Regions from separate parts of the Mesorhizobium sp. M0983 genome, predicted to be linked through region 1. Evidence: predicted binding sites of a transcription regulator. Region 1 holds the regulator's gene; the other holds the start of a gene.
The links. The regulator PhoB, encoded in region 1, activates phosphate uptake and scavenging genes when phosphate is short. The targets are predictions, from matches to a motif close to TGTCATNNANCTGTCAT.
Positions count from the first base shown of each region.

Region 1 (15,332 bases):
CAACATCTCGAACTCAGCGTGCCGGCCGATGATGGCGCCCGCTGGTTTCAGGTATGGATCGACGCCGACCGCAGCGAGACCGGCGCGGTGCAGGGCGTCGTGACCACCATGGTCGAAACAACCGAGCAGAAACGCCGGGAGCAGACGCTGAAGGCGCTGCTGCGCGAGGTCAGTCACCGCTCCAAGAACCTTTTGGCCATCATCCAGAGCATCGCCACCCAGACGGGGCGTTATTCCGGCAGCATTGACGATTTCCTGACGCGTTTCCGGGGCCGATTGCAGTCGCTGGCCTCCTCGCAGGACCTAGTTACGTCATCCAACTGGCGGGGAGCGGCGCTGCGCGAGCTGGTTTCCGGTCAGGTCGGAAGGTACGGCGCGGACCCCATGCACAGCCTGCGTTTCCGCGGCGCAAATCCATATCTCAATCCCAATGCTGCCTTGCACATCGGCTTGGCCATGCATGAGCTCGCCGTCAATTCGGTCAGCTATGGCGCGCTGTCGCGCAGCGATGGTTTCGTCGAGGTGACGGCCGATCTGACGGCCGCTTCCGCTGGCGAGCCTGCGCTGTCGCTGACATGGGCCGAAGTGATCGGAGCCAACGACAATCAACGCAGCGAGAAGCGTTTTGGCAGCGTCGCACTTGAACGCGTCGTGCCCACTTCGTTGAATGGAACGGCGACACTTGAGATCACCGGGAACCGCCTCGAATACCGTCTTGTCGTTCCTCACGGCAATTTCGAGACGGATTGAACGAACGGCGGCCGCAGGAAGAAGGCTGGCTGCATCACCCCGCCTTAACCGACTGTTCACCATAAAGTCCGATCCTGTCCGAACGTGCCGATTCAGCGGACATTGATTGAGTTTGGCACAATATGAAAGGAATGGGCCTTGACGGCTGCCGACTTGAACAGACTGGAACAGGCCGCTCGCGTCTCGATGGGCGGTTTTCAGGATCCCGACGTGTCCGCAGCGCCCGCGCCTCGTGCTTTGCCCCTTCGCTTCGCCGCCTTTGCGCTTATGGCCGCGATCGTCCTGACCGCCGCGTCCCAGTTGATCTGATCGAGCTCGCCTCTGCTTGATTCCTTTGAAACCGCGGCCGAGTGCACGGCGGCGCGCCCCCGTTCGCGGTCATCGACCGGCAGGGCCAAGCCCAACATGTCGGCGCCAAATGTCTTGCCGTCGATCCTGCGCTCGAGGACGGCTATGACAGGATTGTCTGGAATGTGCATCCCGACGCCACGCTCGATGCGTCCTTGGAGATTTCCGAGTTCGTGGTAGCATCGAACGGCGCACGTCCGAAAAGACTATCTTAATCAACAATGAAATCGTGCGCGCAGAGGCCGCACTTTCATGCTAGATGGCGGCTGGAGCTTGTTAAAGTGAGGACAAAGTGAGGATGACTCCATGCGGAAGATGATTATTGCCATGGTTGCCGTGGTTGCGGTCAGCGGCTGCACCACCACGGAAGAGAACGTGGGTATCGGCACTGTGGGCGGCGCGCTTATTGGTGGCGCTGTCGGCGGCGGCAAGGGCGCTTTGATCGGCGCTGGCGCTGGTGCGATTGGCGGTCTGCTGGTTCGCCGCCTGCAAAATGGCTACTGCCAATACAGAGATCGTCACGGCCGGATCTACACAGCTCGCTGCAACTAGTTTCGAGTTCCAGGCGAACAGCAAACGCGGAGGCAGACCACCTGTCTCCGCGTTTGCACTTCCAAAGCGCTGTCGCGATGCGGCTCACGAGACGGCGTTTCAAGCCGGCAGCGGAACCTTGATTTCCACGTTCAAGCCGTTTTCGTGAAAATCGCGCCTGATTGTGCCACGCAACTCGCGTGTGACGTTGAGATCGATCAGTCTGGTGCCGAAACCGCTCTTCGCCGGTGTCTCGAGCTTCCTCTGCCCGGCCTCGCGCCAGTTGAGAGCCAATGTCCGGGCTCCGCCGCGGCCTTCGAGCGACCAGTCGACCTTGAGCGCACCGACTGAATTGCCGGTTTCGCCATGCTTCAGCGCATTCGTCGCCAGTTCGTGAAAGACGAGGCCGAGTGCCTGCGTCGTCTTTTCGTCGAGAAGAACCTCCGGTCCCGACAACAGCCCTTCAGGAAGCTCGCTTCCGAACACCTGGCCAAGCTCGATGCGCAGCAGGTCGCCGAGATCGGCTTTCTGCCAGCGTGAGCGCGTCAGCATGTCCTGGGAAGCCGCCATCGCCTGCAGCCGAGCCGAAAATGATGCCGAGAACTCTTGGACGTCGGCGGTGTGCGATGCTGTCTGGCGCGCGATTGCCAGCACCCGCGTGATCGAGTTCTTGATGCGATGCTTCATCTCCTGCAGCATCAGGTCTTTTTCCAGCAGGCTCTTTTCGGTCGTTTCGTGAAGCAGCGAGACCGCCTCATAGGCCCGCTCCTGATAGCGGGCCACCAGCGCGATGGCGCCCGCAAGCAGTAGCCCGAACAATCCGAGCATCACCGGAATGGCACGCGAGGAAGGTTGCGAGAAAGCACTTGTCGGCCTGAACAGGACGACCCACGGCCGACCGGCAACGGTGATCTTGCGGGTGATCAGCAGCCTGTCGCCAAGGGCTGAAACAGGCGGCGTTTCCGACTGGAACAGCAGGTTGTCACTGTTCACAGCGCCGTCATAGATTTCGGTGTTGACCGGCAACAGAGGTGCCCGGCTGAGCGCAGCCTGGAACAGGTCCCGGGAGCGGAAGGCCGCATAGAGGAAGCCGGCAGTCGAAGATCTCGATGCGTTGACGGCGTCCGGCGCGGTTTCGACATTGAGCCGGACGAAGACGAGGAATCCGGTGAAGGTCTGCGCGGCACCCGTATCCTTGCCGAGCTGCACGAGCCCGCTGGCGTGCAGCTGGTCGTCGACCATCGCCTTTTCGATCGCCTCGCGCCGCACCGGCCCGGTGAACATATCATAACCGATGCTGGATTTATTGGACGGGTCCAGCGGCTCGAACAGCACGATGGGCGTACGCCACGGCAAGTTCGTGTCGGGATAGATCGGATGGCTTGCGCCGTGATCGTGCAGGATATCGCGCTCGACCGCCGCCTCGTTTTCAGTTTTCGCCAGGCGGAGGAAGCCGATGCCGCGCAGGCCGGCGAAATTATTGTCGATGTCGAGCGCGTTGAAGAAAGCCTTGAACTCGCCTTGCGAGATACCGCCATTGCGCGCATCGAACAATGCCCGGGTTGAGCGCAGCAGCGACAGGTCCAGGTCGATGCGGCTTTCGATCCGGTTAAGCGCGTCGTCCGCCGTCGCCTCGAATTTTATACGGGCGGCTTCCTGGGTGGCAAAATAGGCAAAACCCGCCATCGTCAGGCTGATCAGCGCGACGGCGATGAAAGCTACGGTCGGAAAGAGTTTCTTCAATTGCCGATACGTCCCGTGGACGGTTCGGCATCTTTATGGGCAACTCCCGACGCCAACACAATGGCGAGGCCAAAGCATGGTGACTGCTGGCACATTTTGGCGACTTGTGATTAGCCGGCTAATTCTCGTTCAGGCCGCGATCTTCAGGGCGCCCGGCCCTGGGATGGCGCCGGGCGGGCACTTGCCGAGGATGATCATACCGAGCACCTCGTCCTGGGTGACATCGGTCGTGCGCGCCGTGCCGACAACCCGACCGTTCTTCATGACGCAGACGCGGTCGGCAAGCTCGAACACGTCATGGATGTCATGGCTGATCAGGAAGATGCCGATGCCGTCGGCCTTGAGCTGCCTGACCAGTTCGCCGACCTGTGCCGTCTCCTGCGGCCCGAGTGCCGCTGTCGGCTCGTCCATGATCAGGATGCGGGCGTTGAACAGGATGGCGCGGGCGATCGCAACCGACTGCCGCTGGCCGCCCGAAAGCTTTACCACCGGCTCCTTGAAGCGTTGGAAGCGCGGATTGAGCCTGCCCATCACCTTGCGCGCCTCAGCCTCCATGGCGACGTCGTCGAGCGTACCCCAGCCGGTCATCAGCTCACGGCCGAGAAACAGGTTGGCAGCCGCGTCGACATTGTCGGCCAGCGCCAGCGTCTGGTAGATCGTCTCGATACCGTACTTCTTGGCGTCGCGGGGATTGGAGATCGAAGCCTCCTCGCCGTTGACGAAAATCTGGCCCGCATCGCGCTTGTAGGCGCCGGACAGGATTTTTATCAACGTCGATTTGCCGGCACCGTTATGGCCGAGCAAAGCCATCACCTCGCCCGGAAAAAGATCGACCGAGGCATCGTCGACGGCGCGAATGCCGCCGAAGGCGATCGAGATGTTGCGCATGTCGATCAGCGGCGTGCCCGTGGGAGCGGTCCTGTCTGCCATGCTCGTTCTCCTCACTAGACCCGTTTGCGATAGACGGTATCGAGCCACACCGCGACCACCAGCACGGCGCCGACAACGATGCTCTGCAGCGGCGAATCGATGCCGAGCAGCACCATGCCGGATTGCAGCGACTGCATCAAAAGCGCGCCGAGCATGGCGCCGAGCACCGTGCCGGAGCCGCCGGCGAGCGACGTGCCGCCGATCACGGCCGCCGCGATGACCAGCAGCTCGTCCAGGGTCCCCAGCGCATTAGTCGACGCGTTGAGGCGCGCCGATGCGATCGCCGCACTGATCGCGGCCAGCACGCCCATGATCATGAACACCTTCATGGTGACCCAGCGTGTGTTGATGCCGGCGAGTTCGGCCGCTTCCGGATTGCCGCCTATGGCAAAGACATAGCGGCCGAAACGGGTGCGTCTGGTGATGAAGGTCATGACGATGCCCGCGGCCACGGCCATCAGCACAGGTATGGCGATGCCGTGGGCGATGAACAACCCGCCCTCGGGAACGGTGATGCCGTTCTGCTGGGCATATTGGCGTACGATGCCGACCGGCCAAGGATAGGAATTGGCGATCCACACGGCGCCGAGGATGGCGGCGCAGGCTATCACGCCGAGCAAGCTTTCCGCCCAGACAGGGCGCAGCGGAAAGTTGAAGCGCTTGCGCTGCGAGCGGCCGTTGAAGAGCATGAAGGCAACGGCCGCGCAGGCGAGGACACCGACGATCCAGCTCCAGGTGGCGCCGATCGAGCCCCGTGGTCCGCCGCCCATCAGCTGGAAGGTCCTGTCCAGCGGCGCAACGGTGCGCCCGCTGGTGATCAGCCACGCCATGCCGCGCCAGACCAGCAATCCGCCGAGCGTCACGATAAAGGCAGGAACCTGGAGATAGGCGATGATGAAACCCTGAAACGCTCCGATAGCCAGGCCGAGCACCAGGCCGGCGGCCAGTGCGATGACCCACAGCCAGGGGCTGCCAAGCTGAAATCCCATGATGCGGACGAGGAATTCGGCCTGCGCCACGCCCATCACCATGCCGATCACGCCTTCCACGGAGCCGACGGAAAGATCGATGTTGCGCATCACGATGACCAGCACCATGCCGGTCACCATGATCGCCACCGACGAGGTCTGCACCGAAAGGTTCCAGAGATTGCGCGGCGTCAGGAAGAGCCCGCCCGACAGTATGTGGATCCCGACCCAGATGACCAGCAGCGCGCCGACCATGCCGAGCATGCGCGTGTCGAGTTCGGTTGCCTTGAGAAATCGGGCAACGACGCCGAGCTCCGATTCCCGCGCCCGGTCTGCCGTCGAGCTGTCGACCGGCGTGTTGGAAGTCGTGTCGGTCATGATGTTTCTCCCGCCGGGTTGCCGTCTGCCGCGGATGCCGGAAGCAGCCTAGAAGTTATCCGCCGGAAGCGGAAAAACAATTCTTTCTTGAAAAAACGCCGCGGCAAGCGGCCGCGGCGTTCGGACTTCTCGGAAACTCGGATCAGTTGCAGACCGGAACAGCGCCCGCCGCCACGCCCGCGCAGACCTCTTCTTTCTTGATCCAGCCGGCGTCGATGACGACGTTGAGGTTGTCCTTGGTGATGGCGACCGGGGTCAGGAACAGGGACTTTACGGTGTTGCCGCCGGGCGTGGTGAAATCCTTCACGCCGGCAATGTCGGTCATCTGCTTGCCGTCGGCCAATTGTGAGGCGATCTCGGCGGCGTTCTTGCCGAGCTCGCGCGCGTCCTTCCACACCGAGACCGTCTGTGTGCCGAGCGCGATGCGATTCAGCGCGGCGTGGTCGCCGTCCTGGCCCGAGACCGGAACCGATCCAGCCAACCCTTGCGCCGTCAGTGCGGCGACGACGCCGCCGGCAGTGCCGTCGTTAGCGGCGACCACCGCATCGACCTTGTTGTCGTTCGCGGTCAGGAACTGTTCCATGTTCTTCTGGGCGTTGGCCGGCAGCCAGCCGTCGGTATAGGCCTCGCCGACATTCCTGATCTTGCCGCTGTCGATGGCGTCCTTCAGCACTTCCATCGAACCGGCAAAAAGGAAATCGGCATTCGGATCGGCGCCCGAGCCCTTGATGAAGACATAGTTGCCTTCCGGCTTCACCTTGAACACGTCGCGGGCCTGCATGCGGCCGACTTCCTTGTTGTCGAAGGTCAGGTAAAAGACGTCCTTGTTCTCGATCAGCCGGTCGTAGCCGACAACCGGAATACCTTCGTCCAGCGCCTTCTGCACGGCCGGCCCTATCGCCGAGGCGTCCTGCGCCAGGATGATCAGTGCGTTGGCGCCCTGCGAGATCAGGCTCTCGACGTCGGTGAGCTGCTTGCCGGGGTTGGACTGTGCGTCGGCGGAAATATACTTGTCGCCTGCGGCCTCGATGGCCGCCTTCATTGCGGCTTCGTCGGTCTTCCAGCGCTCTTCCTGGAAGTTCGACCAGGAAACGCCGATGACCTTGTCCTTAGCCTGCGCCACCGACGCAAGCGCCAGCGTCATGGCGACACCCGCCAGAATGGCGGTCGTGAATTTCTTCATCATATCCTCCCTGCGCCGCGTACGGCGTGACCAATTGGCCCCAAAGGCCAGCTTAGAGGCGCTAATTTTTTCGAGCCTCGAAAAAATACTGGCCCGATCTCCCGCTGCTGTCAACATCGATTCTGATGGATTTTGATGTTGCTGCGAGTTTTTCGAGCTTCGGAATAAACGATGACAGCGCCACCTGCATCTGACACTATTTGCCTCATCTGACACTATTTGTCGGCATTACCGACGGCTTCCGGTTCATGAGCGGCCGCGGCAAACCGGGAGGAAAGCAAAACGATGTCGGTCGGAATCCGCCATGACGATTTGCGCCGGCGCAACCGGGCGATGGTGATCTCGGCCGTGCGCCGGGCCGGCCAGCCATCGCGTACGGAGATCGCCGCAACCACCGGCCTCAGCCATTCGACCATATCGGCGATCTCCTCCGACCTGATACGGGAAGGCATCCTCGCCGAGAGCAAGGCAAGCGAACCCGTTTCGTTGAAACGCGGTCGTCCGCAGGTCGGCCTCGCCCTCAATCCGGAAGCGGCGGCGGTGCTGACCGTGGTGTTGTCGCTGAATTTCCTGTCGGCCGCCATCATCGACTATGCGGGGCAGGTGGTCGCCGAGGAACAGCGCCGGCTGGACACGCTGACCATGCCGCGCGACGAACTGATCCGCGAATGCATGGCCATCGTCCGGCGCCGGCTGGACGATCCAGATCTTGACGTCCGCAGTGTCGCCCGCATCGCCCTGGCGATTCAGGGAATTACCGACTCCCCTGCACGCGCCATGCTGTGGTCGCCGATCACGCCGCAGACGGACATCGCCTTTGCCGACATGCTGGAAGATGAATTCGGCATCCCGGCCACGGTGGAGAACGACTGCAATATGATGGCGGTGGCTTTGCGCTGGCGCGATCCGGATCGCTATCGCGACGACTTCATCGCCATCCTGCTTTCGCACGGCATCGGCATGGGGCTGGTGTTGAAGGGCGAGCTGTTCACCGGCACGCATTCCTCGGGCGGCGAGTTTGGCCACATGATCCATCGTCCGGGCGGCGCGCTCTGCCGTTGCGGGCGGCGCGGCTGCATCGAGGCCTATGCCGGCAATTACGCCATCTGGCGCAACGCCACGCAGATGAGCGAAGACAGCCAACCGGTCGCCGACGTCAGCGACGCCGACATGCGCGCGCTGGCGGTTCGGGCGCGCGAGAAGGACGGGCCGGAACGCGAAGCCTACCGCAAGGCCGGCGAAGCGCTGGGTTTCGGTCTCGGCTCGCTGTTCGCGCTGATCGATCCGGCACCGGTCGCAATGGTCGGCGCCAGTGCCGCCGCCTTTGATCTGATCGAGCCGGCCTTGCGGAAGGCCATCGCCCAGACCGCCGGCGGCCAGCATTCGGGCTCGATCTCCTTCGATACCGAGCCGAACGAATTGCCGCTGATCCGCGAAGGCTGTGCAATGCGGGCGTTAAGCTTCGTCGACCAGCAGATTTTCGCGCCGGGCGCGCAAATGAGGCCCGGCGTCAGAAAGAACGTAGCCTGACTGGGCGGGTCAATCTTCCCTGATCGCGTAGCCGGCACCGCGGATGGTGCGGATGACATCAGGCATGCGGCCGTTGTTGACGGCTTTGCGCAGCCGCCCGACATGCACGTCGACGGTGCGTTCGTCGATATAGATCGTCTCGCCCCAGACATTATCGAGTAACTGGCTGCGCGAGAAGACGCGGCCCGGATGCCGCATCATGAATTCGAGCAGCCGGAATTCGGTCGGCCCGAGCCGGATCTCGGTCTTCTTGCGATACACCCTGTGCGATTCGCGATCGAGCACGATGTCGCCGACCTTCAGCACGCTGGACAGCACTTCCGGCTTGGCGCGGCGCAGCAGCGCCTTGACCCTGGCCATGAATTCCGGTGTCGAAAACGGTTTGACCAGATAGTCGTCGGCGCCGGTCGAAAGACCGCGTACCCGGTCGCTCTCCTCGCCGCGCGCGGTCAGCATGATGATCGGCAGCCGTTCGGTTTCGGGGCGCACCCGCAACCGGCGGCAGAGCTCGATGCCGGAAACCGCTGGTATCATCCAGTCGAGCACCAGAAGATCGGGCACATTCTCCTGCAAACGGATCTCGGCTTCGTCGCCGCGTGTCACCACCTCGACCTGGTAGCCTTCGGATTCGAGATTGTAGCGGAGCAGCACACCCAACGGCTCCTCGTCCTCCACCACCATTATGCGTGGTGCGATCATCGGCTGGGCACCCCCATCATGTCGCCGGTGCGGACATTGTCGTTTCGTCTTGCTTCGGACGATTGACCGGCAATTGCTCGCCGGTCAGCACATAATACGCATTTTCGGCGATGTTGGTGACATGGTCGCCGATCCGCTCCAGATTCTTGGCGCAGAACAGCAGATGCGTGCAAGCGGTGATGTTGCGCGGGTCTTCCATCATGTAGGTCAACAGTTCGCGGAACACCGACGTATATTTGACGTCGATGCGCTCGTCGGCGGCGCGTAGCTTGGCCAACGCGGCCGCATCGCCTGCAGCATACTCCTCGATGACGCCCTGCACCTGGATGAGCACCAGCTGCGCCATCGCATCGATGGAATGCGATAGGTCGCGCGGTGTGACGCTAAGGCCGACCGCACTCACACGCTTGGCGATATTCTTGGCAAGGTCGCCGATGCGTTCGAGATCGCCGGCCATGCGGATCGCCCCGACGACATGGCGCAGATCGTGGGCCATCGGCTGGCGCTTGGCGATCAGGGTGATGGCGCGGTCGTCCAGTTCGCGTTGACGCGCATCCATGATGGCATCGTCGGAAACGACGCGTTGCGCCAGCACGTTGTCAGAATTCAACAGGGCCTTGGTCGCCCCGCCGACCATCGAACCGGCGAGGTCGGCCATGTCGCGGATCAGCTTGCTGATCTGCTCGAGATCCTCGTCGAAAGAAGCGACTGTGTGTTCGCCCATGGTCCTGTCCTTATATGCATGATCGGAACGGCTCAGCCGAAGCGGCCGGTGATGTAATCCTGCGTGCGCTTCTCGCGGGGCGACGTAAAGATCTTCTCGGTCCGGTCGAACTCGACCAGTTCACCCAGATACATGAAGGCGGTCTGGCGCGACACGCGCGCCGCCTGCTGCATGTTGTGGGTGACGATGACGATCGTGTAATCGGCTTGCAACTCGTCTATCAGCTCCTCGATCTTGGCGGTCGACAGCGGGTCGAGTGCCGAAGCCGGCTCATCGAGCAGAATGACTTCCGGCTTCACCGCCACGGTGCGGGCAATGCAAAGCCGCTGCTGCTGGCCGCCTGACAGGCTCAAGCCGCTGGCGTTGAGCTTGTCCTTGACCTCGCCCCACAGCGCGGCCCGCTTCAACGCTTGTTCGACGCGGCCGTCCATTTCGGACTTGCCGAGATTCTCATAGAGCCTGACCCCGAAGGCGATGTTCTCGTAGATCGACATAGGGAACGGCGTCGGCTTCTGGAACACCATGCCGATCTTGGTCCTCAGGAGATTGAGATCCTGCGAGCGGTCGAGAATGTTCTTGCCGTCGAGCAGCACCTGGCCCTCGGCTGTCTGCTTCGGGTAGAGTTCGTAGATGCGGTTGAACACACGCAGCAGCGTCGATTTCCCGCAGCCCGAAGGGCCGATGAAGGCAGTGACGCTGCGCTCGGGCAGCGACAAGGTGATGTCCTTCAACGCCTTGCTCTGGCCGTAGTAGAAGTTGAGGTTCTTGACCTCGATCTTCGTCTTCTCGGCGACCGTTTCGGTCATCGTCATGTCCGGGGACAACATCTGTGTCATCTGTCCTCTCTGCGTCCGGTAAGGCTGCGGGCGAGGATGCTCAAGCCCAGAACCGTCAGGGTGATTATGAGTGCGCCGGTCCACGCCAGTTGCTGCCATTCCTCGTAAGGGCTGAGAGCGAACTGGAAGATGGTCACCGGCAGGCTGGCCATCGGCGCGTTGATATTGCTGCTCCAGAACTGGTTGTTGAGCGCGGTGAAGAGCAGCGGCGCCGTCTCGCCGGAAATGCGTGCTATCGCCAGCAATATGCCGGTGACGATGCCGGACAATGCGGCGCGGTAGGCGACCGAACGGATCACCACCCAACGCGGCGCGCCGATCGCGGCACCGGCTTCACGCAACGCGTTCGGCACCAGGTTGAGCATGTCTTCAGTGGTGCGCACGACCACCGGAATGACCAGGATGGCAAGCGCAACGGCGCCGGCTATGGCCGAGAAATGCCCCATTGGCCGCACCATCAACTCATAGACGAACAAGCCGATGATGATCGAGGGCGCCGACAACAGGATGTCGTTGATGAAGCGCACGACGGTGGTGATGCGCGAGAAACGCCCATATTCGGCCATGTAGGTTCCCGCCAGCACGCCGATCGGCGTGCCGACGACAACGGCGATGATCGTCATCAGCAGGCTGCCCGCGATTGCATTGAGCAGGCCGCCGGCCTCGCCTGGCGGTGGCGTCATCTCGGTGAAGACCGCGAACGAAAGCCCGGCTGTGCCCTTATAGACCAGTGCACCGAGAATGAGCGCCAGCCAGGCAAGCCCGATGCCGGCGGCGACGACGCAAAGCGCCATCATCACCGAATTCCTGGCTTTGCGGCGGCTGTGGAGCGATGAGGATGTCGACATCGGTCAGGCTCCCGTACGGGCGTCGATCCGCATCAGCATATAGCGGGCGGCGGCAAGGATCAGGAAAGTGATGACGAACAGGATCAGGCCGAGCGAAACCAGAGAGGAGGTGTAGAGATCGCCGTCGGCCTCGGTGAATTCATTGGCGATGGTCGCCGAGATCGTCGTGCCCGGCGCGAACAGAGAGGCGCTGATGCGGTGAGCGTTGCCAATGACGAAGGTCACCGCCATGGTTTCGCCGAGCGCGCGGCCGAGGCCAAGCATGACGCCGCCCATGATACCGATGCGGGTATAGGGAATGACCACGCGCCGGGTCACTTCCCAGGTCGTGCAACCGATGCCGTAGGCCGATTCCTTCAGCACCGCCGGCACCGTATCGAAGACGTCCTTGGTGATCGAGGTGATGAAGGGCAGTACCATGATGGCGAGGATCAGCGCCGAGGTTAGAAGGCCGATGCCGTAAGGAGGGCCGGCGAAAAGGCTGGATAGTCCCGGCACGCCGTGGAAGATGTTGATGATGAAGGGCTGTATCGTCGTCTGCAGGAACGGCGCGAACACGAACAGGCCCCAGATGCCGTAGATGATCGAGGGAATGCCGGCCAACAGCTCGACCGCTATGCCGATCGGGCGCCTGAGCGGGCGCGGGCAGAGTTCGGTGAGAAACACGGCAATGCCGATGCCGATCGGAACCGCGATCAGGATGGCGATGGCCGCCGTGACCAGGGTGCCGTAGATCGGCGCCAGCGCGCCAAATTTTTCCGTAACCGGATTCCAGCTCTCAGTCGTCAGGAAAGAGAACCCGAAGGACGACAGGGCCTGCCATGAGCCGGCAAACAGCGAGATTGCGACACCACCGAGGATGACCAGCACAAGAATTGCGGAAGCGCGGGTGAGTCCGCGGAATATGGCGTCTGTGAGCGCGAAGCGCCGCACCGTAGCTTCCCTGGCCCGGGCTGCAGATGATAGCATGGCATCGGAAGCGATGGTCATTGGGTCCTCGCGATTGAAGGCAACAGGGAGGGCGCCGTCGACGCCCTCCCTGGAGGAGATTACATAGCCGAGTAGAGCGGCTTGCCGTCGCTGCCGACGACTTCCTTGGCCCACATGGCCTTGACGCTCTCGACCACCTTGTCGGGCATCGGAACGTAGTCCAGCTCGCCGGCCATCTCGTCGCCCTTGTCGTATGCCCAGGCGAAGAATTTGAGCGCTTCGCCGGTGGTCGCGGCATCGTCCGGCTTCTTGTACAGGAGGATCCACGTTGCCGCCGTCATCGGCCAGGACTCGGCGCCCGGCTCGTTGGCGAGGATGACGCCATAGCCCGGCTGCGAGCTCCAGTCGGCATTGGCCGCTGCCGCCGAGAATGCCGCCGCGGTGGGTTCGACCTTCTTGCCGTCCTTGTTGATCATGTCGGTGTGGGTGAGCTTGTTCTGCTTGGCATAGGCGTATTCGACATAGCCGATCGCGCCGCCGGTCTGGGAGACGTTGTTGGCAACGCCCTCATTGCCCTTGGCGCCGATGCCCACGGGCCATTCCACGGCCTTGTCGACGCCGACCTTTTCTTTCCAGTCCGCGCTGACGTCGCCGAGGTAGTATGTGAAGTTGAACGTCGTGCCCGACCCATCAGAACGGTGAACGACCGCGATCGCCTGCGAAGGCAGCTTGACGTCGGGATTGAGCTTCTTGATCGCCTCGTCATCCCAGCTCGTGATCTTGCCGAGGAAGATGTCGGCCAGCGTCGGGCCGTCGAGAACCAACTCGCCCGGCCTGATGCCTTCGAGGTTGACGACGGGAACGATGCCGCCCATCACCATCGGGAACTGAGCCAATCCGGACGATTCAAGCTCTTCGCCTTTCAGCGGCGCATCAGAAGCGCCGAAGGTAACGGTCTTGGCTTTGATCTGCTTGATGCCGCCGCCGGAACCGATCGACTGATAGTTAAGCCCAATGCCGGTGTCTTTCTTGTAGGTGTCGGCCCACTTCGCATAGATCGGGTAGGGGAAGGTGGCGCCGGCGCCAGAGATGTCCGCGGCGAGCGCGGCGGACAGGGTGAGGGTAGTCGTCGCCGCAGCCATTGCAATCGCAACGGCCGCCGAGCGGATGAAATGTCTCATGTGGCCTGCTCCTGTTCGGAATATGGTCTCTCGGCGCCATTCCTCCGGCGCCCGCTGAGGCCAATAGCCCCCGATTATTACAGTCGCATGACAGTTTCATGTCGCTCCGGTAACGTCGTCCAGCCGGGTTAAGAAGGAACGGCCGCGGGCTTTGTCGGCATGGGCCGCGGTTTGCCGCTGGAATCAGCAGCTTGCGTGAATTCCGGCCGGCTTTGTCCGCTCGACGATAGCAGCCACTGACCTTGAGAAGAAAAAAGCCGGACGGGAGCGCGTTGCATGCAGCCAGAACGTGTCATGGCCGCGCCATCGCCGAAACAGGTCCGTTGGGGTAAATCTGACCCTGTTTCTTGCCGGCGGTCGCTGCTCCCGCCCGTAACTGGAGGAGCGGAACTTCGAATATCCCATTGTCGCGACTGAGCGCGCCATTGGGTATGGTGCGATCGCACCATGGCCTTACGCTGGAAGCGGTGACGAATCGCAAGGTTTTAACTCGCCTCGCGCTGGACCTCCATCCGCGCCCGACCCGGCGCTCGATCTTTCGAGCGGGGCCTTCGACTGGAAGTGCGACGATTTCTACTTCACCTTACCTACTCCCTCTGCACTATTCCGCCGGTTGTCGGTTGGGCCGAAGCAGCGTTATAAGCTTGCAGGGGTGTTGCTGATGTTTCGACGGATTCTGCCTGTCTTCCTGTGCCTGGCGCTGCTTCTGGGAACCGGCTGCGCGCGCAGCTATGACGGCACCGTGATCATTCCCAAGCCGCTCGATGTTCGCCGTTTCTGGGACCGGCCTTCTCCGCAGGCGCAAGCCGAACAGTCGCAGCTGGAGACCGATGTCTTTCCTGTGGCGCCTCAAACGCCGAAAAGGCCGGCGGTGCGCCGGAGCGCAGCTTCCGTTGCAGCGCCACGAAGGAAGGTCGCCAATCCGCCCATGCTGTCATCGGAGCCGGCGAAGCCGCTCACCTGCAGGAATGTCAGCCAGCCCGGCAAACGGGCCCGCATGGTCTGCGAATAACCAACCGGCCGTCGGTCGATGCGTGCGGCTGTAGGCCTTGAAGCGGCTATCCGGCCAGCCGTTCGCCGTCTCGGGACATCGCCTGCCTTGGTCAGTCCGCCGGGAAAAAGGCCGGCCCGACCACTCTCACCGGCCGCGCGCCGATCGCTCTTTCGACCGACTGATGCTGGGCAGCCCCTGGTACCTCGGCAACCGGCGTTTTTTCCCCTGCGAGAGCGGTACCGGCGGTTTGGATCCCGGATTCAGGAATTTCCGCGACGATGCCAAAATCCGGCTTTGCCGTCGGCAACGGAATGATGGCGTTGCTCATGTTGGCCGGTGTCACGGTTCGTGCCCTGAGTTCGGCGACGCGCTGGTAATAGCGCTTGACATCGCAGGCCTTGAAGTTCGCGTCGTCGCGGTACCTGAAGGCGGTCGCAAGCTCCACATAGGGCTTTTGCGTCTCGAGCGCGATCATCTCTTCGGTCTCGCGGGTGGCATCGCTCAGCGTATAGAGTTCGACGCCGGCATCGTCGCAGATATAGCGGCACTGATCGACCGTTTCCTTCAGATCGTCGTTCTTGGCGAACTGCGATTTTGGCGCGGGGAAGAAATATCCGTCCGACAAGCGAACGCAAAACAGCATCCGATTGCCACCCATTATTGCGCCTGCGGACTGAGGTTTTGGTGCTGTGCGCTGCTGTGCCTGCGGCTGGTTCTGCTGCGCCTGCTGCTTCTTGGCAGCGGGGGCGGCGCAGCCTA
Region 1 is NZ_JAMYNH010000003.1:66,307-81,638, forward strand. It holds gene NKH71_RS06775 (sensor histidine kinase) at 1-750, shown strand, start outside; gene NKH71_RS06780 (hypothetical protein) at 889-1,059, shown strand; gene NKH71_RS06785 (YMGG-like glycine zipper-containing protein) at 1,405-1,650, shown strand; gene NKH71_RS06790 (CHASE domain-containing protein) at 1,750-3,372, opposite strand; gene NKH71_RS06795 (ATP-binding cassette domain-containing protein) at 3,502-4,302, opposite strand; gene NKH71_RS06800 (sugar ABC transporter permease) at 4,317-5,648, opposite strand; gene xylF (D-xylose ABC transporter substrate-binding protein) at 5,791-6,831, opposite strand; gene NKH71_RS06810 (ROK family protein) at 7,117-8,361, shown strand; gene phoB (phosphate regulon transcriptional regulator PhoB) at 8,371-9,060, opposite strand; gene phoU (phosphate signaling complex protein PhoU) at 9,077-9,784, opposite strand; gene pstB (phosphate ABC transporter ATP-binding protein PstB) at 9,817-10,620, opposite strand; gene pstA (phosphate ABC transporter permease PstA) at 10,617-11,468, opposite strand; gene pstC (phosphate ABC transporter permease subunit PstC) at 11,472-12,458, opposite strand; gene pstS (phosphate ABC transporter substrate-binding protein PstS) at 12,518-13,579, opposite strand; gene NKH71_RS06845 (hypothetical protein) at 14,241-14,591, shown strand; gene NKH71_RS06850 (DUF2865 domain-containing protein) at 14,683-15,332, opposite strand, start outside.

Region 2 (15,332 bases), on a different contig from region 1:
TGAAATAATCGATGACGAAGGCGAGAATGCGCCGCGTGCGCACGCCCTCATAGGCGCGGACGTCTTCGAGCCTGCTGGTGATGATTTCGCCGTCGAGAACGCGAGCGTTCATGTCATTTCCTCGTAATCGAACCCGGGTTAATGCACGGGCCGCGTATTGATGAAATGGTGAAGGTTCGCGGTGGAATCAAGATCGAACCATTCGCCACCGTAGATGGTGACGGAGTGCCCGGCGCCGTCTGACTTGTTGAATTCATGGCGCGGATAGCGTTAGCTTGCTGCGGCGCAACAAAAGGTGCCGAGCCGAGGGGACGGGGCGACATGGACTACGACATGCTGGTCATCGGCAGCGGCCCATCCGGGCGCCGCGCCGCGGTGCAGTCGGCCAAGCTCGGCAAGTCGGTGCTGGTGGTCGACAGGGGCCGGCGTCTCGGCGGCGTGTCGGTACACACTGGCACCATACCGTCGAAGACGTTGCGCGAGACGGTGCTCAACCTCTCCGGCTGGCGTGAGCGCGGCTTTTATGGACGCGGCTACCGGGTCAAGCAGGACATTTCGGTCGGCGATCTGGTCGAGCGCCTGCACAAGACGCTCGACCATGAGGTCGAGGTGCTGCAGCACCAGTTCATGCGCAACACGGTCAAGAGCGCTCGCGCCGCGGCAAAATTCCTCGGCCCCAATAAGGTCAGCCTGACCACCGACACCGGCGACTACAGCGAGGTTGGCTTCGCCCATGCACTGATCGCGGTCGGCACCCGGCCGCACCGGCCGCGCGACGTGCCGTTCGACAAAACACGGATTTTCGACAGCGACGAGATGCTGGAGCTCGACCGGCTGCCGCGCACGCTGACGGTGATCGGCGCCGGCGTCATCGGCGTCGAATATGCGACGATCTTTTCCGCGCTCGACGTTCCGGTGACGCTGGTCGAGCCGCGCAATACCATGTTGGATTTCGTCGACCGCGAGATCGTCGACGACTTCATCCATCAGATGCGCGACCGCGGCATGACCATCCGCTTGGGCAGCGCCGTCAAGGAGATCGCCTCCAAACCCGATTATGCCGAGGTGATGCTGGCAGACGGCCGCACCATACGTTCCGAGATGGTGCTTTATGCTGCCGGGCGTACCGGCAATGTCGGCAGCCTGGGCTTGGAAGCGGTCGGCATCGAGTCCGATTCCAGGGGCCGCATCAAGGTCGATCCGCAGACCTTCCAGACCAGCGCGCCCAACATCTATGCCGCCGGCGACGTCATCGGTTTTCCGAGCCTGGCCTCGACCTCGATGGAACAGGGCAGGGTGGCCGCCTGCCATGCGTTCGGCGTGCCCTTGCCGCCGCCGCCCGAAACCTTTCCCTACGGCATCTACGCCGTGCCGGAAATCTCCACCGTCGGCCAGTCGGAGGAGCAGGTGCGCGAGAGTGGTGCTGCCTACGAGGTCGGCGTGGCGCGGTTTCGCGAGACATCGCGCGGCCACATCATGGGCGTCAATACCGGCTTCCTGAAGCTTCTGTTCTCGATCGAAACACGCCGTCTGCTCGGCGCCCATATCGTCGGCGAGGGCGCGACCGAACTCATCCACATTGGCCAGGCGGTCATCAATCTCGGCGGCACCGTCGACTTCTTCGTCAACAACACCTTCAACTATCCGACGCTGGCCGAAGCCTACAAGATCGCCGGGCTGGACGCCTGGAACCGCATGGGGCGAGGATAGCTTCGAGGCTCATCGATCTGACGTTGCAACGGCGACCGCAGGATCCGCCAGCCATTGCCTGACGATCTCGGCGTCCGGATCGCCGATTTCATGGCCGGAGGCAATGGTTTGGGTCTCGACCTTGGCGCCATGCGAACTCAGCAGGGCGGCCAACACCGGCGCGAATGGCGCATAGGTCAGGTCGGCGGCGCCGGCGATGATCAACGCCCGCGCCTTCGACAGGTCGGCCGGCGGCACCTCGTCAAGCACCGGCATCGGACGCAGCAATGCGGCGCGCTCGATCAGGCCCGGATGCAGCAGCATGACGCTTGAGACCAGATTGGCGCCGTTCGAATAACCGACAAAGGTCGCGCGGCTGAGATCGAAGCGGTGGCGCTTCGCGATGCCGTCGACGAAGCCCGCGAATGCGTCCGCCTCCGCACGGATGCTCGCCTGTTCGAAACGCGTCGGGGTGATTCGCGTGAACCAGCGGAACCCGCCCTCCTGAGGGATGCGGCCACGGACCGCAACCAGCGCCGCATGCGGCGCGATTTGCCGGCCAAGCGGCAGCAAGGTCGTCTCATCGACTCCCGATCCATGCTGCAGGAACAGCCAGTCACCGGGTAAATTGGCGGGTCGATGGAGCCGGTAGAAAAAGCCTGAATTTTCCTGCAAAATACCGTCTTCGAGGCTCTCCTCGGCCATAGTCACATCCTTTTGATTTCGCGTTACTTTCGTTAATTTGCCGGCTTCAAAACGAAATATTTTCAAGCTCCGCGAAAGTTGATTGAACCGGGCGCATTTCAGTCCGTTTCTTTGCCGATATAATCCCCCGCGGGAGGGATCGAAGCAGTGTGCGCCGGGTGGTCGCCCGGGTGGTCGCATGCCGGCATGAACAACCAGCTTTAAGGCCTTTTATCGATGACCATGCCAGTTTCGCCGGAACGCGATACGCGTATTGACGTGTTCCGGGCTCTCGCCCTCCTGACCATATTCATCGACCATGTGCCGGGCACCGTTTTCGAAACCCTGACCTACAAGAATTTCGGGTTTTCGGATGCGGCCGAGGCCTTCGTGCTGATCTCCGGCATGTCCGTCGCTCTCGCCTACGGCACCAAATTCCAGCCGGGAAACCGGCTGATTGCAACGCTGAAAATGTGGCGCCGCGCCGGCGTGCTCTATGTCACCCACATCGTCACGACGATGGTGGTCATGGCTATCTTCTGCGCGGCGGCGGTGTTTGCGAAACGGCCGGACCTTCTGACGCTGATCAACATCGAGCCGCTCGTCAGAAACCCGCCACAAGTCCTGGTCGGCATCGTCACGCTCGGCCATCAGCTCGGTTACAACAACATACTGCCGGTCTATGCAGCGCTGCTGTTGATGGCGCCGGCCTTCCTGCTGTTCATCAGCTATCGGCCACTGGCGGCGCTTGCCGTATCCGCAGCCCTTTGGCTGCTTGCCGGAATCTACCAGATCGCGCCACCGAACTACCCGGAGCCCGGGTTCTGGTTCCTCAATCCGCTGTCATGGCAATTGCTGTTCAATATCGGCATGGCCAGCGTGTTGCATGTGCGGCGCGGCGGCACCATCCCGGTCAATCTCTGGCTGGTCGGCGCCGCCGCCACCTATGTGCTCACGGCGCTCGTCTGGGTGCACAGCCCGCTGTGGGGGCATGTGTCATGGCTCGACCTGCCGGTGGTGCTGACCGGTTTCGACAAGACATTCCTGTCGTTGCCGCGACTGCTGCACATCCTGGCGATGAGCTACCTGGTCGTCGCCTTGCCTTCCGTCTCGAACCTGTTCCGCACCGGTCGTGACAATCCGCTCGCCATATTGGGCAAACGCTCGTTGCCGGTTTTCATTGCCGGAACGGTGATTGCCATGGCGGCGCAAGTGATGAAGCTGATCAACCCGGGCGGCATTGCCTATGACAGTCTGCTGCTCGCCGCCGGCATCGCCATGCAGTTCGCGCTCGCCTTCTATCTGGAGTGGCTGTCTGCCATCGGCTGGTCCGGAAAGGGCAAGCCGGTCCGCAACGAGGCGGCCCGCTCGTCCTTTGAAATTGGGCCGATGGCCGCGCAAGCGAACCGATAAACCTGGACGCTCGATCTGCCGGCCTCAAGCTATGCTCGGCGGCGGTCCGGACGATGCCCTGACGACAAGTTCGACGTCGAGCGTTTCTCGCCGCACCGTGCCGTCGAAGTCGAGGATTCTTCGCGCTGCCCGGCGGCCGATCTCGGCGATCGGCTGGGCGATGGTGGTGAGCGGAGGCTCGCAAATTGCGGCTTCAGGCACGCCGTCGAAGCCGACGACGGAAACATCGCGGGGAACCGCGATGCCCCGTGCGTTGAGCCATTCCAATGCCACCATTGCGATCCGGTCCGACATCGCCAGGATGGCGGTCGGCGGTTCCGCCGAGGCGAAGATGGTTTCGAGACCAGCCCTTGTGCTCGCCTTGTCGTTTTCGGTCTCGTAGACCGGCACCTTGGCGGTGTCGACACCGAACCTGGAAAGCTCTTCGAAATAGCCGAGGAGGCGGTCACGGGTTCCGGTATACGACGCTGTCCGGACCTGCTCGGGCGAGACAAGACCGGTGCTGTCGTCGGCGAAGGCCAGCGATAACACGGCGAAGCGGCGATGTCCAAGTACCGCCAGATGGTGCGCCGCGAGCCGGCCGCCGGCAACATTGTCGATACTGATCGCCGAGACCGTGTCGTCCTGCGAGCCGAACTCGAGCGCAACGAAGGGCAGCTTTCGTTCGCGCGTCAGCTCGACGAGACGCGGACCGCCCTCGATGCAGAACAGGATGAAGCCGTCGACCAGGGCGCTCTGGATGTTCCAGGCAAGTTTTTCCTCGTTGCCAGCCGACACCAGAGCAATTCCCGCGCCGGTGGCGTCGCAGGCCTCCGAAATGCCGGCCATCATCACGCGGGCAAAGGGGTCGTCAAAGAAATAGGACAGCGGCTCGGTGGTGGCGACGCCGATCGCATTGACCTTGCCGGCACGCAGCAGGCGGCCCTTGGGATCGGGGCCGGCATAGCCCAGCGCCTCGGCCGCCGCCTTGACCCGCTCGCGGACTTCCTCGCGCACGATTTCGGGACGGCTGAAGACATTGGAGGCAGTGCCGTGTGATACGCCCGCGGCTTTGGCGATGTCGGCCAGCCGGATGGGCCTCCTGCTGCCTTCGGTGAGTGATGCCATGTGTTTGTCTCCGGGATTCCGGTCCAACAGTATCGCCGATTACCTAACACCTTCCTTGGATCGATTCAAATTTTTGCTTGACATTTATGGTGCGGCGCGTATTCTTTGAATCGATCCAAGAGCGTTTTTCGTTCTACCGATTGGATCGATACAAGAGGAGAGTGCCATGCACCCCGTCAATTATCTGTTCGAGGACATTTACCGGAACGACTGGAGCATCCGCTCGAGCGCGGAGGCCCGGAAGCGGCGCGACAGGACCGGTCCGTGGATTCGCGACCTGCGTTTCCTGAAGCGACGCGAGTGGAGCTGATTGGCAGCGCATTTTTTCGCCTGCTGATTGGATCGATTCAAATAAGCTAGAGGAGATTAAGCCATGCACCCGGTCAAGCATCTGTTCGAAGACATCTATCGCAATTATTGGGGCATCTCGCCGGCTACCGAACGGCCGGAGCGACGGCGTGTGGTCAAGACGACCAAGCGCGACGGGCAAGTCCGGCTCGAACGTCCGCGAGACTGAGCTGGCAAGACAGAGCTCGTGGATCGAGCGCGGCTGGTGAAAGAGCAGCGGCCGCCATTGGTTGTCGCATCAATGGCGGCGCGGGCGCACCAGCGCCGAGGCGGCCATCACCAGCCAGCCGCCGATCAGCAAGGTGCCGCCGATCGGCGCCGACATCGGGAACAGCCGCGAGCCGAGGAAGTCGCGAGCGAGGAGATCTCCCGAGAACAGCAGAAGCCCGACGAGGAGGATGAGGCTTCCGCTTCGCAGGATGGTATTGCCACCGAGCAGCCCGACGGCAAGCAAAACCGGCGCATGCATGAGCAGGAAGGACGCGGCCGTACCGACGAAAGCGCCGCCGAGATGCGCCGACGCCGCCGAAAGCGCCACGCCGGTTGCGCCGCATAGGCCGCCGGCAAAAATCAGAATGCGGCTGCCTGCCGCGTGTTCATCCGTGCTCATTTTCCAGGCCTCCGTAATTGCTGGCGACCGCCTGAGATAGCGCTGCGCGAACCGTGTCAGGATTTGCCGGCTTCCGCCAGCATGTCGCGTTCGCGGCGCGACTGGACCAGCCAGTTATAGGCCGCTCCGCCCGCCATCAGCACGGATGTGCCGAGAAACACCGCGCGCATGCCGAAATGGCCACCAACGAAGCCGCCGAGCAACGGTCCGGCGACCTGCCCGACATATTGCGCCGAGATCGACAAGCCCAGCACATTGCCGCCGACGCCGTCAGGCACATTGTGGCGGATGACGCTGGTGATGCAGGGCAAAAGACCGCCAAGCGCCACGCCCATCAGGAAACGCAGGCCGACGAGCTGCCAGCCTTGCGTGACGAAGGCCTGCGGGATCAGGAGCAGCGCCGAGACTGCGAGCGCGGCAACGATGACGTTCCAGTGGCCGATACGGTCGGCGAGCTTGCCGAGCCGCGACGCCGACAGGATGGCGCCGAGCGCTGCCGCCGACATGACGATGCCGGAGACCAGCGTGACCTGGCTCGGATCTTCGATGAGCTGCTGGACATAGACGGTGATGATCGGCTCGATCGACATGGTGGCGAAACTCAACAGCGTCCCGGTCGCCAGCATGGCGACGACGGGGCGCTTGTCGGGAATTTGCGACCAGCCGCCTTTCGCCTTTTCTTCTGACGCGGCCTTGGCGGCAACCGGGCGAGGGGCCTCCTTGATCAGCAAGGTGGTTGCCAGAAAGGCCAGGAAAATGACGCCGCCGGCGAGCAGGAATGTGGCGCGGATGCCAATCAGCGGCGGCAGCGCGCCGCCGAGCAGCGGGCCGACCAGGGCACCGGCCGTGATTCCGGCCGACAGCACGCCCAGCGCCCAGCCGGAGCGATCCTTCGGCGTCTGCATGGCAACCAGGATGGTCGAGCCCGAAGAATAGCCGCCGGCAAAGCCGATCAGCAGGCGCAAGAACACCAATTGCCAGACAGTCTGCACCATGCCGGTCAGCGACATGCACATCGCCATGCCGAAACTGGCGCGCACCAGCATCAGTTTGCGGCCGTAGCGGTCGCCTAACCGCCCCCACAGGGGTGCGACCAGCGCGGCAGCAAGGAAAGTGGCGCCGTAGGCGATGCCCGACCACTGCACGATCGCCGCATGGCCCTCGGCGCCCAGCTGTTCGACGTAGAGCGGCAGGAACGGCAACAGCAGCGTCATCGCTGCGAGCGTGCTGAACGAGCCGGCAAAACACACGGCGAGATTGCGGCGCCAGTGGACGTTATGCGTGCCTTGCACGGCGAGGGTGGCGTCTTGCGGCATGTCAGAGACTGCTGTCGTTGGGTTGCTGCGGATACCATTTTGGGATACCAAACTGGTATCCGTCATGGACGCAAGGCTGGTCGCTGTCAATGCGGTCCCTGCAAAGTGATCGCCAGTAATGGCCGGTGAGCAGAGGGCCAATGAACCGGCTCCAACAACGGAACGCCAATGTCGCAGATGCAGAACGTCGAAAAGCAGCTTCGCGAGATGATCCTCGGGCTCGAGATCGGTCCCGGCGAGCGGCTGACGGAGCGCTGGGTCGAAAGCCGCTTCGGCGCCTCGCGCACGCCGGTCAGGGCGGCGTTACTGCGGCTCGAGACCGAAGGCCTGATCTGCCGCGACGGCCGCGGCTGGACGGTCTCGCCCATCAATCTTGCCGAGCTGGAGCAGATCGCCGTCTATCGCGAGGCGGTCGAGGTCGCGGCAGTCAGGCTGACTTGTGCCTTGCAGGACAGGGGTGCCGTCGAAATCATCGAGGCGATGCTCGATTCCTGCGACGACCAGACGCCGCGCGAGGAATGGCATCGTGTCGGCATGGATTTTCATATCGAGCTGGCGCGCCTGTCAGGCAACGAGTTCCTGTTCAGAGCGGTTCGTGATGCGATGACGCGCCTGTCGCGCGCCCGCTGGCTCGAGGTTCGCGACGAGGCAGCGCTTGGCCGTGCCTGGGCCGAACACCATGACATTCTGTCGGCGGTGCGGGCCGGCGATGCCGACGGGGCCGCCTGCCTGCTTTCATCTCATATCGACGGTAGCCGCGACCGGCTGGTCACGTCGTTGCGCAACGACCGGCGCGGCCTGCGCGCCAGGGGATTTGCCGTCGTCGCTTGAGTGAGGATCGGCGGCCATTGATCACGAAAAAGGCAGATGAGCGAAGAAAGCTACTTTCGGTCTCGCTTCGCAAATGCCGATGGCGTAAGAGCGGCGATGGAAAACAACCGATTTGACACACCCGTGACCGTCAAGGGCGCGGCGGGAAGCAATCAGCTCTTGCGTACGGCCCGCGAGGCTTCCGACTACCTCCTCAACAATTGGCCCGGCAAGCGCAGCCCCAAGCACCGCGAAGCGCTGCAAGCCTGTCATGATGCGCTGGCCGGCGACAAGCCGGCCATGAACGCAAGACGGGCCTTCATTGCCGCCGCCCGCGAAGTGAACGTCTTCGTCAGCGACAAGGCGCCGGCCTGAGGCATAGCGGGGACTTGATCGAGACCCGGGCCGCCTGACAGGCCTGATATCATCACTCGGCCGTTTCGGTGTTGGTTTGGGACTCGCTTTCGCCCTCGGGCTTCGAGCGCTCCTTGGCCGCGACCTTGGCAGCCTGCTTTTCCGCCTTCTTGGCAGCCTTCTGCCGGTCGCGTTCCTTGCGTTCCTGACCGTAGTTCGGTGCTCGTGGCATATCGTTTCCTTTCATTGTGCTTGGCCTTTGCCTAGGAGCATTGGGCCACAAACACAACACCGCAAGGCACGATCGGCTCCATATCTCGTCGCAGTCCGGGGAGCCCCGCTTCAGGGCGTTTTTTCAGGCGCCGTCCCGGTCGAGGACGAGATCGGCGGGCCCGAACCGGTCCTTTGCCGTGAATTGCTGGTGCCAGTAGGGATAGAGCACGGGCGGCCTGCTGACCACGTCGAGGCGTGTGCGCTCCTCATCGCCGAGCACCAGGCTTGCAGCAGCGATATTGTCCTTGAAATGCGCTTCGGTTCGTCCGCCGATCACCAGCGAACTGACGGCGGGCCGGCCAAGCAACCAGGCAAGCGCCACCTGCGCTGCCGACACGCCGTGGTTCTTGCCGATATCGATCAGCACGTCGACGATCCGCCACAGCCGGTCCTCGTCGCGGATCGGGCGGTTCCGACCAGCCGCTGAGCTGGCGGGCGGTCGGCTGGTCACGGTGATATTTGCCGGACAGCAATCCGCCGGCGAGCGGGCTCCAGACCAGCACGCCGAGCCCCTGGTCGACCGAGATCGGCAACAATTCATACTCGGCCTCGCGGGCTTCCAGAGTGTAGTGGATCTGCTGGGTGACGAAGCGCGGCTGGTGATGACGGTCACTGATACCGAGCCCCTTCATCACCTGCCAGCCGGAATAATTGGAACAGCCGACATAGCGGACCTTGCCCTGCGCGACCAGCGTGTCGAGCGCGGCGATGGTTTCCTCGAGCGGTGTCAGGCCATCCCACTCGTGCAGGAAATAGATGTCGATGACATCGGTCCTGAGGCGCTTCAGGCTCCTCTCGCATTCGCGGATCAGATGATAGCGCGACAGGCCTTCATCATTGGGGCCTTTGCCGATCCGCATGCGCGCCTTGGAGGCGATCAACACGTCGCCCTTGCGCTTGCCGCCGAGCGCCTCGCCGATGATCTCCTCTGACACCCCGTTCGAATAAACGTTGGCGGTGTCGATGACGTTGATGCCGGCATCGATGCAAAGGTCGATCATCCGGCGCGCCTCGTCGAGATCGGTCTTGCCGACCGCCGAAAACGCGCCGCCGCCGCCGAACGTCATGGTGCCCATGGTCAGCGTCGAAACCTTCAGCCCGGAACGGCCGAGAGTGCGGTATTCCATGTCGTATCCTCATGATTTATCGGGAAAGGGCGTTTCAAACGACAGCCCTGAATGAACCGGGCATTTGTAGGATAATTCGTTCCGCTTGTCGCCCGTGTTGCAGGGCAACATCGATCACATCTTACGGATTGGACGCGCAGCCAGCGCAACAGCGGCTGCAATAAAACCGTCATTGCTGGCCTATACTAACATCGGTTCAGCGCTTCGATTTCCGGCCGCCGGGCCGGGCGGCAGAGCGCCTGACAGCGGCCGACACGGCCTGTAAGCGGAGCAGCGCAAATGACCGAGATAAAACAGAATTCCCCGGCCAGGGACTGGCTGGAAGCGGAACTCGCCGACACGCTCGACGAAGATTATGAGCTGGAAATCTCTGAGCCGGCGCTGTCGATGGAGATCGCCAAGATCTATAAGAATGCGCATCCGCCATCGATCGACCGCCTGCAATATTTTCGGGATCTAATCACGCTGCAATCCGAATTGATCAAGCTGCAGTCCTGGGTCGCCTATCACAAGAAGAAGCTCGTCGTGGTATTCGAGGGCCGCGACTCGGCGGGCAAGGGTGGCGTCATAAAGCGCATCACCCAGCGGCTCAATCCGCGCATCTGCCGCGTCGTAGCACTACCGGCGCCGACCGAGCGCGAGAAGTCGCAATGGTATTTCCAGCGCTACGTTCCGCATCTGCCGGCCGGCGGTGAGATCGTGCTGTTCGACCGCTCCTGGTACAACCGCTCCGGCGTCGAGCGGGTGATGGGCTTTGCCCAGCCGGATCAGGTCGAGGAGTTCTTTCGCGACGTGCCGGATTTCGAACGCATGCTCCTCCGCTCAGGCATTACGCTTGTCAAATACTGGTTTTCGATCACCGATGAGGAGCAGCAGATGCGCTTTTTGATGCGCATCCACGACCCGATGAAGCAATGGAAATTGTCGCCGATGGACCTCCAGTCGCGCGTGCGCTGGGAGCAGTACACCAAGGCCAAGGAAGAAACCTTCGCCCGCACCAACATCCCGGAAGCTCCCTGGTTCATCGTCGAGGGCAACGACAAGAAGCGGGCGCGGCTGAATTGCATCGACCATCTCCTCAAGCAAATGCCCTATGAGGAGGTGCCGCACGAGGAGATCACACTACCGGAGCGCGTCTTCAATCCCGAATACGAACGTCAGGTGCTGCCGCGCGAACTGTATGTGCCGGAGAAATACTGACTAAAGCAGCGAGGAGGGGCGCTGCCTCCGTGGGCAGCGCCCTGCAACAAGCTAGGCGCGCTCGATGATGACATGCGTGGCCTTCGGCGTCGCGACCTGCTCGCTGCAGCGGTAGCCGAGCTTGGGCATGTCGATGCCGGCAAAAAGGCTCTCGCCTGCGCCGAGCAGGACAGGTGAGATCGCCAGATGCATCTCGTCGATGAGCTTTTCCTTGAGATACTGCCGGATCGTAGAAACGCCACCGCCCAGCCGTACATCCTTGCCGTCAGCCGCTGCTTTCGCCTTCTCCAGCGCTGAGTGGATGCCGTCGGTCACGAAATAGAAGGTCGTGCCGCCCTCCATGACAATGGGATCCCGCTGATGGTGCGTCAGCACGAAGACCGGCACGTGGTATGGCGGATTGTCTCCCCACCAGCCTTTCCAGCTCTCGTCAGGCCACTCGCCGCGGATCGGCCCGAACATGTTGCGGCCGAGGATCCAGGCGCCGACATTCTCGAAGCTGCGCGCGGCGAACGCCTCGTCAGTGTCCGTGGTCCCGCCATCCTTGCCGAGAACCATCTTGCGGAAGGTGCGGGTGCCGAACATCCATTCGTGCAGGGCTTCCCCGCCAACACCCAGCGGGTTCTTCAGGTCTTGGTCGGGACCGGCGCCGAAGCCGTCGATCGACAAGGTGAAAGCGCTGACGCGAAGTTTGGACATGAGAGCCTCCTTGATAACCAATTGTGAGATGCACGCAGTTATCGGGTAGCTTAACTGATTGCATTTTGCAAGCGGTTTTTTGAATCGCCGGGGCCAATCGCTTCCAAATCATGTTGGAATGACCAATCTCAATGTTGGCGCCGCCCCTCATCCGCCTGCCGGCACCTTCTCCCCGTATAGTGACGGGGCGAAGGGGCTGGCCGCAACCTCGGCGATGTTTTTGCAACGCTGGAGATTGGCGAAATCTTTTGCGAACGCGTCTTTCTCCCCGTCACTATACGGGGAGAAATGCCCGGCAGGGCAATGAGGGGCAGCGCAAACCTGAAGCGATTGCCTGCGGTGGCCATGTCGCGCTTTGGACGAAGGAACGTTACTCGATGTGGGCGCTACGGAGGCGCATCACCCCTTCAGCATCTCAGCCACTTCCGGCGCGAAATAGGTCAGGATGCCGTCGCAGCCGGCGCGCTTGAAGGCCAGCAGCGATTCAAGCATCGCCTTTTCCCCGTCGATCCAGCCATTGGCGGCGGCGGCCTTGATCATCGAATATTCGCCCGACACTTGATAGGCGAAGGTCGGCATCTGCAACTCGTCCTTCAGCCGGCGGATGATGTCGAGATAGGGCAGGCCGGGCTTGACCATCAGCATGTCGGCGCCCTCGGCGAGATCCTGCTCGGCCTCGCGCACCGCTTCGTCGGAATTGGCGTGATCGATGTAATAGGTCTTCTTGTCGCCCTTGAGCAGGCCGGCGGTGCCGACCGCCTCGCGGTAGGGGCCGTAAAAGGCGGATGCGAACTTGGTCGCATAGGACATGATCGCTACATCCTGAAACCCATTGGCGTCCAGCGCATCGCGGATGGCACCGATCCGGCCGTCCATCATGTCCGAGGGGGCGATGATGTCGGCCCCTGCCGCCGCCTGGATGACGGCTGCTGCCGTCACCTGCTCCACCGTTTCATCATTGACGATAATGCCGTCGCGCAAGATGCCGTCATGGCCATGCGAGGTGAACGGGTCCAGCGCCGCGTCGGTGATGATGCCGATCTCCGGCACCGCGCGCTTGATGGCGCGGGTGGCGCGGTTGATGATGTTTTCCGGATCGAGGATGTGCGAACCGGTCTGATCGCGCAGGCCGAGCTCGACATTGGGGAAAGTGGCGATCGCCGGAATGCCAAGCTTAGCCGCGCGCTCAGCCTCCTTGACGGCGAGGTCGAGCGACAGGCGGAAGACGCCGGGCATGGCGGCGATCGGTTCGCGCACTTGTCTGCCGTCGACGACAAAGATCGGCCAGATCAGATCGTCGACCGAGAGCCGGTTCTCCTGGACAAGGCGGCGCGACCAATCGGCCTTGCGCATGCGCCGCAGCCGCCGGCTGCCGGTGATCTCGTCGACGCTGCGCGCGCCGGCAGGCTTTGCAGGGGTGAATTTGTTCATCGCCAAAACTCCGGATCGGGCGACTTTTACCACGAGCCTCCGCTGCTGACCAATGCGACACGATTGTGCCAGCGGTCCTGTCGGGCGCTATTCTGGTTGGCCATTGCCTGACAGGATCTGCGCAGCACCCCGCATGGCGACGCGGAATGCCTCGTCGAAGTTGACGCCGCGCACTTGCCACTTGTAGGTCTTGCCGGCCATGGCAAGCCGCCAATCGGCGATCCAGCCCAACTCCTTGTCGCTCCAGACTAGGCTGCCGGCCAAGAGCTCTTGGTTGCCGACAGTTCTCGCCAGCAATTCGGGTGAGAGCGCACGCACCTGTTCGAAAATCGCCCCGGTTTTTACCAGAGCGGCCTTGCTTGGAATGACGATCTTCATCGCCAACGGTCCGGCTGCCGATTGAAAGGACTCTGCCATATAGGGGCTTTCGTCTCCGTCGCTCGCCAAGACAAAATGCTGGCGTGCATCTTGCACAGCCAGCAGTACCGAGATGATCGGCCGCTCGCCGAGCCACGGCTTGCTGCCGAGCTCAGCAAGCACTTTATCGATCACCGGCGGCGTGTACTGGCAAGTGAGATCGTGCGGCCGGTCGTACGTGCCTTGATCATCATGGTTTGGAATACCTTCCATGCGATCGCGGTAGCGGAAGCTGCTGACGAAGCTGCCGGCCTTGTCGCGCAGTGCTGTCATCTGAGGTTTCGCCGGCAGGCGCTGGTCGCCGGATACCCGCACCAGCACTTTGTCGAGGCAGACCTTGAAGCCGGCCTGACGATGTTCTTCTCCCTGACCATTGACGATGGTTTGCGACTGGTAGAGTTCGGCGAGGCTTGTCGCCAAGGCTGGATGGCCAGCCAGGCAGGTGCCGATCAACCCGATTGCCATCAGCGCAGGGCGCGAAAATCGAATCATAGACGACGTCCCGTCGGTGCGCGTTGCAACGCGCCTGCCATGACTTTTTCGTCATTGCTGCCTCTAGCCATCGATTGTTAGCACCGGCGTCCGGTCCGGGCCAGAGGCTGCGCTGGCGTGCCCGCCATTGACGCGGCCATGCGCCACGCTTTAGCACTTCACTCCCGGCGGGGCGCGGGGAGGGTTCTCTGGCGATGGATTTTGGCGGAGGCGACGAGATTCGCTTCGAAAGATTGGGCAGGGCCGGCGTCGTCACGCTGACGCGGCCGCAGGCGCTCAATGCCGTAACCCACCGCATGGTCAAGGCGCTGGACAAGGCGCTGCGCAGCTGGGAGCGTGACGACGGCATTGATGTCGTTGTCGTCAAGGCCGAGGGCAGGGCGTTTTCGGCAGGCGGCGACATCCTTCATATCTATGAGGCCGGCCGGGCAGGAAAGCCTCCGGTCGATTTCTTCGCCGACGAATACCGGCTGAACGCCCGTATCGCCCGTTTCAAAAAACCCTATGTCGCGCTGATCGACGGCATCGTCATGGGCGGCGGCGTCGGCATCTCCTTCCATGGCTCGCAGCGGGTGCTGACCGAGAACGCCCAGTTCGCCATGCCCGAGGTCGGCATTGGCTTTTTCCCGGATGTCGGCGCCAGCCATCTGTTGCCGGATCTCGGCGGCAGCTTCGGCATGTATCTGGCGCTGACCGGCAACCGCATCCGCCATGGCGATGCTTTGTGGTCGGGCCTGGCCACGCATACGATCAGAGCGGAGGATCAAGCTGGCTTTCTCGACCGGCTGGCGGCAAGCGGCGACCCGGAATCGGTGCTGCGCGGCTGCTTCGTCCCGGCCAAACGCGAGACCGACATGCCGACGCTCGAAGCCATCGCCAGGCATTTCGCGCAGCCGTCGCTGGCCGATATCGTCGCCAGCCTGGAGCGGGCAGCCACTGCCGACGAGTTCGCGGCAAAGACGCTGGCCACCATCCGCACCCGGTCGCCGACCAGCCTGCATGTCGCCTGGCGCCAGATCAGAGCCGGGCAGACGTTGTCGATGGACGAGTGCATGAAAATGGAGTTCCGTATCCTCAACCGCATGCTTGCCGGGCACGACTTCTATGAAGGCATCCGTGCTGCCATCATCGACAAGGGCTCGACGCCGCAATGGCGGCCGGCAGGCATCGATAAGGTCAGCGCCGTCGACGTCGATGCCTATTTCGCACCGCTCGGCGGACGGGAACTGAAGTTGTGAGCGAGGCCGCCTCGAGACGCGTGGTGCTGCAGCCCTCGACGGTCGAGGTCATCTTCGCCTGGTTCCAGCGCGTCATCGCCGGCTACTGCCTGCTGTTCGGCATCTTGTACTGGATCCGGCTGAT
Region 2 is NZ_JAMYNH010000011.1:80,712-96,043, forward strand. It holds gene NKH71_RS20515 (RDD family protein) at 1-112, opposite strand, end outside; gene sthA (Si-specific NAD(P)(+) transhydrogenase) at 322-1,710, shown strand; gene NKH71_RS20525 (alpha/beta hydrolase) at 1,720-2,394, opposite strand; gene NKH71_RS20530 (OpgC family protein) at 2,611-3,786, shown strand; gene NKH71_RS20535 (LacI family DNA-binding transcriptional regulator) at 3,811-4,893, opposite strand; gene NKH71_RS20540 (hypothetical protein) at 5,060-5,203, shown strand; gene NKH71_RS20545 (hypothetical protein) at 5,267-5,410, shown strand; gene NKH71_RS20550 (DUF423 domain-containing protein) at 5,480-5,851, opposite strand; gene NKH71_RS20555 (multidrug efflux MFS transporter) at 5,908-7,167, opposite strand; gene NKH71_RS20560 (GntR family transcriptional regulator) at 7,336-7,998, shown strand; gene NKH71_RS20565 (DUF982 domain-containing protein) at 8,095-8,352, shown strand; gene NKH71_RS20570 (hypothetical protein) at 8,405-8,563, opposite strand; gene NKH71_RS33495 (aldo/keto reductase) at 8,687-8,926, opposite strand; gene NKH71_RS20575 (aldo/keto reductase) at 8,811-9,731, opposite strand; gene ppk2 (polyphosphate kinase 2) at 10,011-10,931, shown strand; gene NKH71_RS20585 (dihydrofolate reductase family protein) at 10,983-11,630, opposite strand; gene hemB (porphobilinogen synthase) at 12,030-13,061, opposite strand; gene NKH71_RS20595 (DUF2066 domain-containing protein) at 13,149-13,970, opposite strand; gene NKH71_RS20600 (enoyl-CoA hydratase/isomerase family protein) at 14,165-15,208, shown strand; gene NKH71_RS20605 (DUF6163 family protein) at 15,205-15,332, shown strand, end outside.
Region 2: the regulator PhoB is predicted to act here: its motif matches at 9,888-9,904, upstream of ppk2 (polyphosphate kinase 2).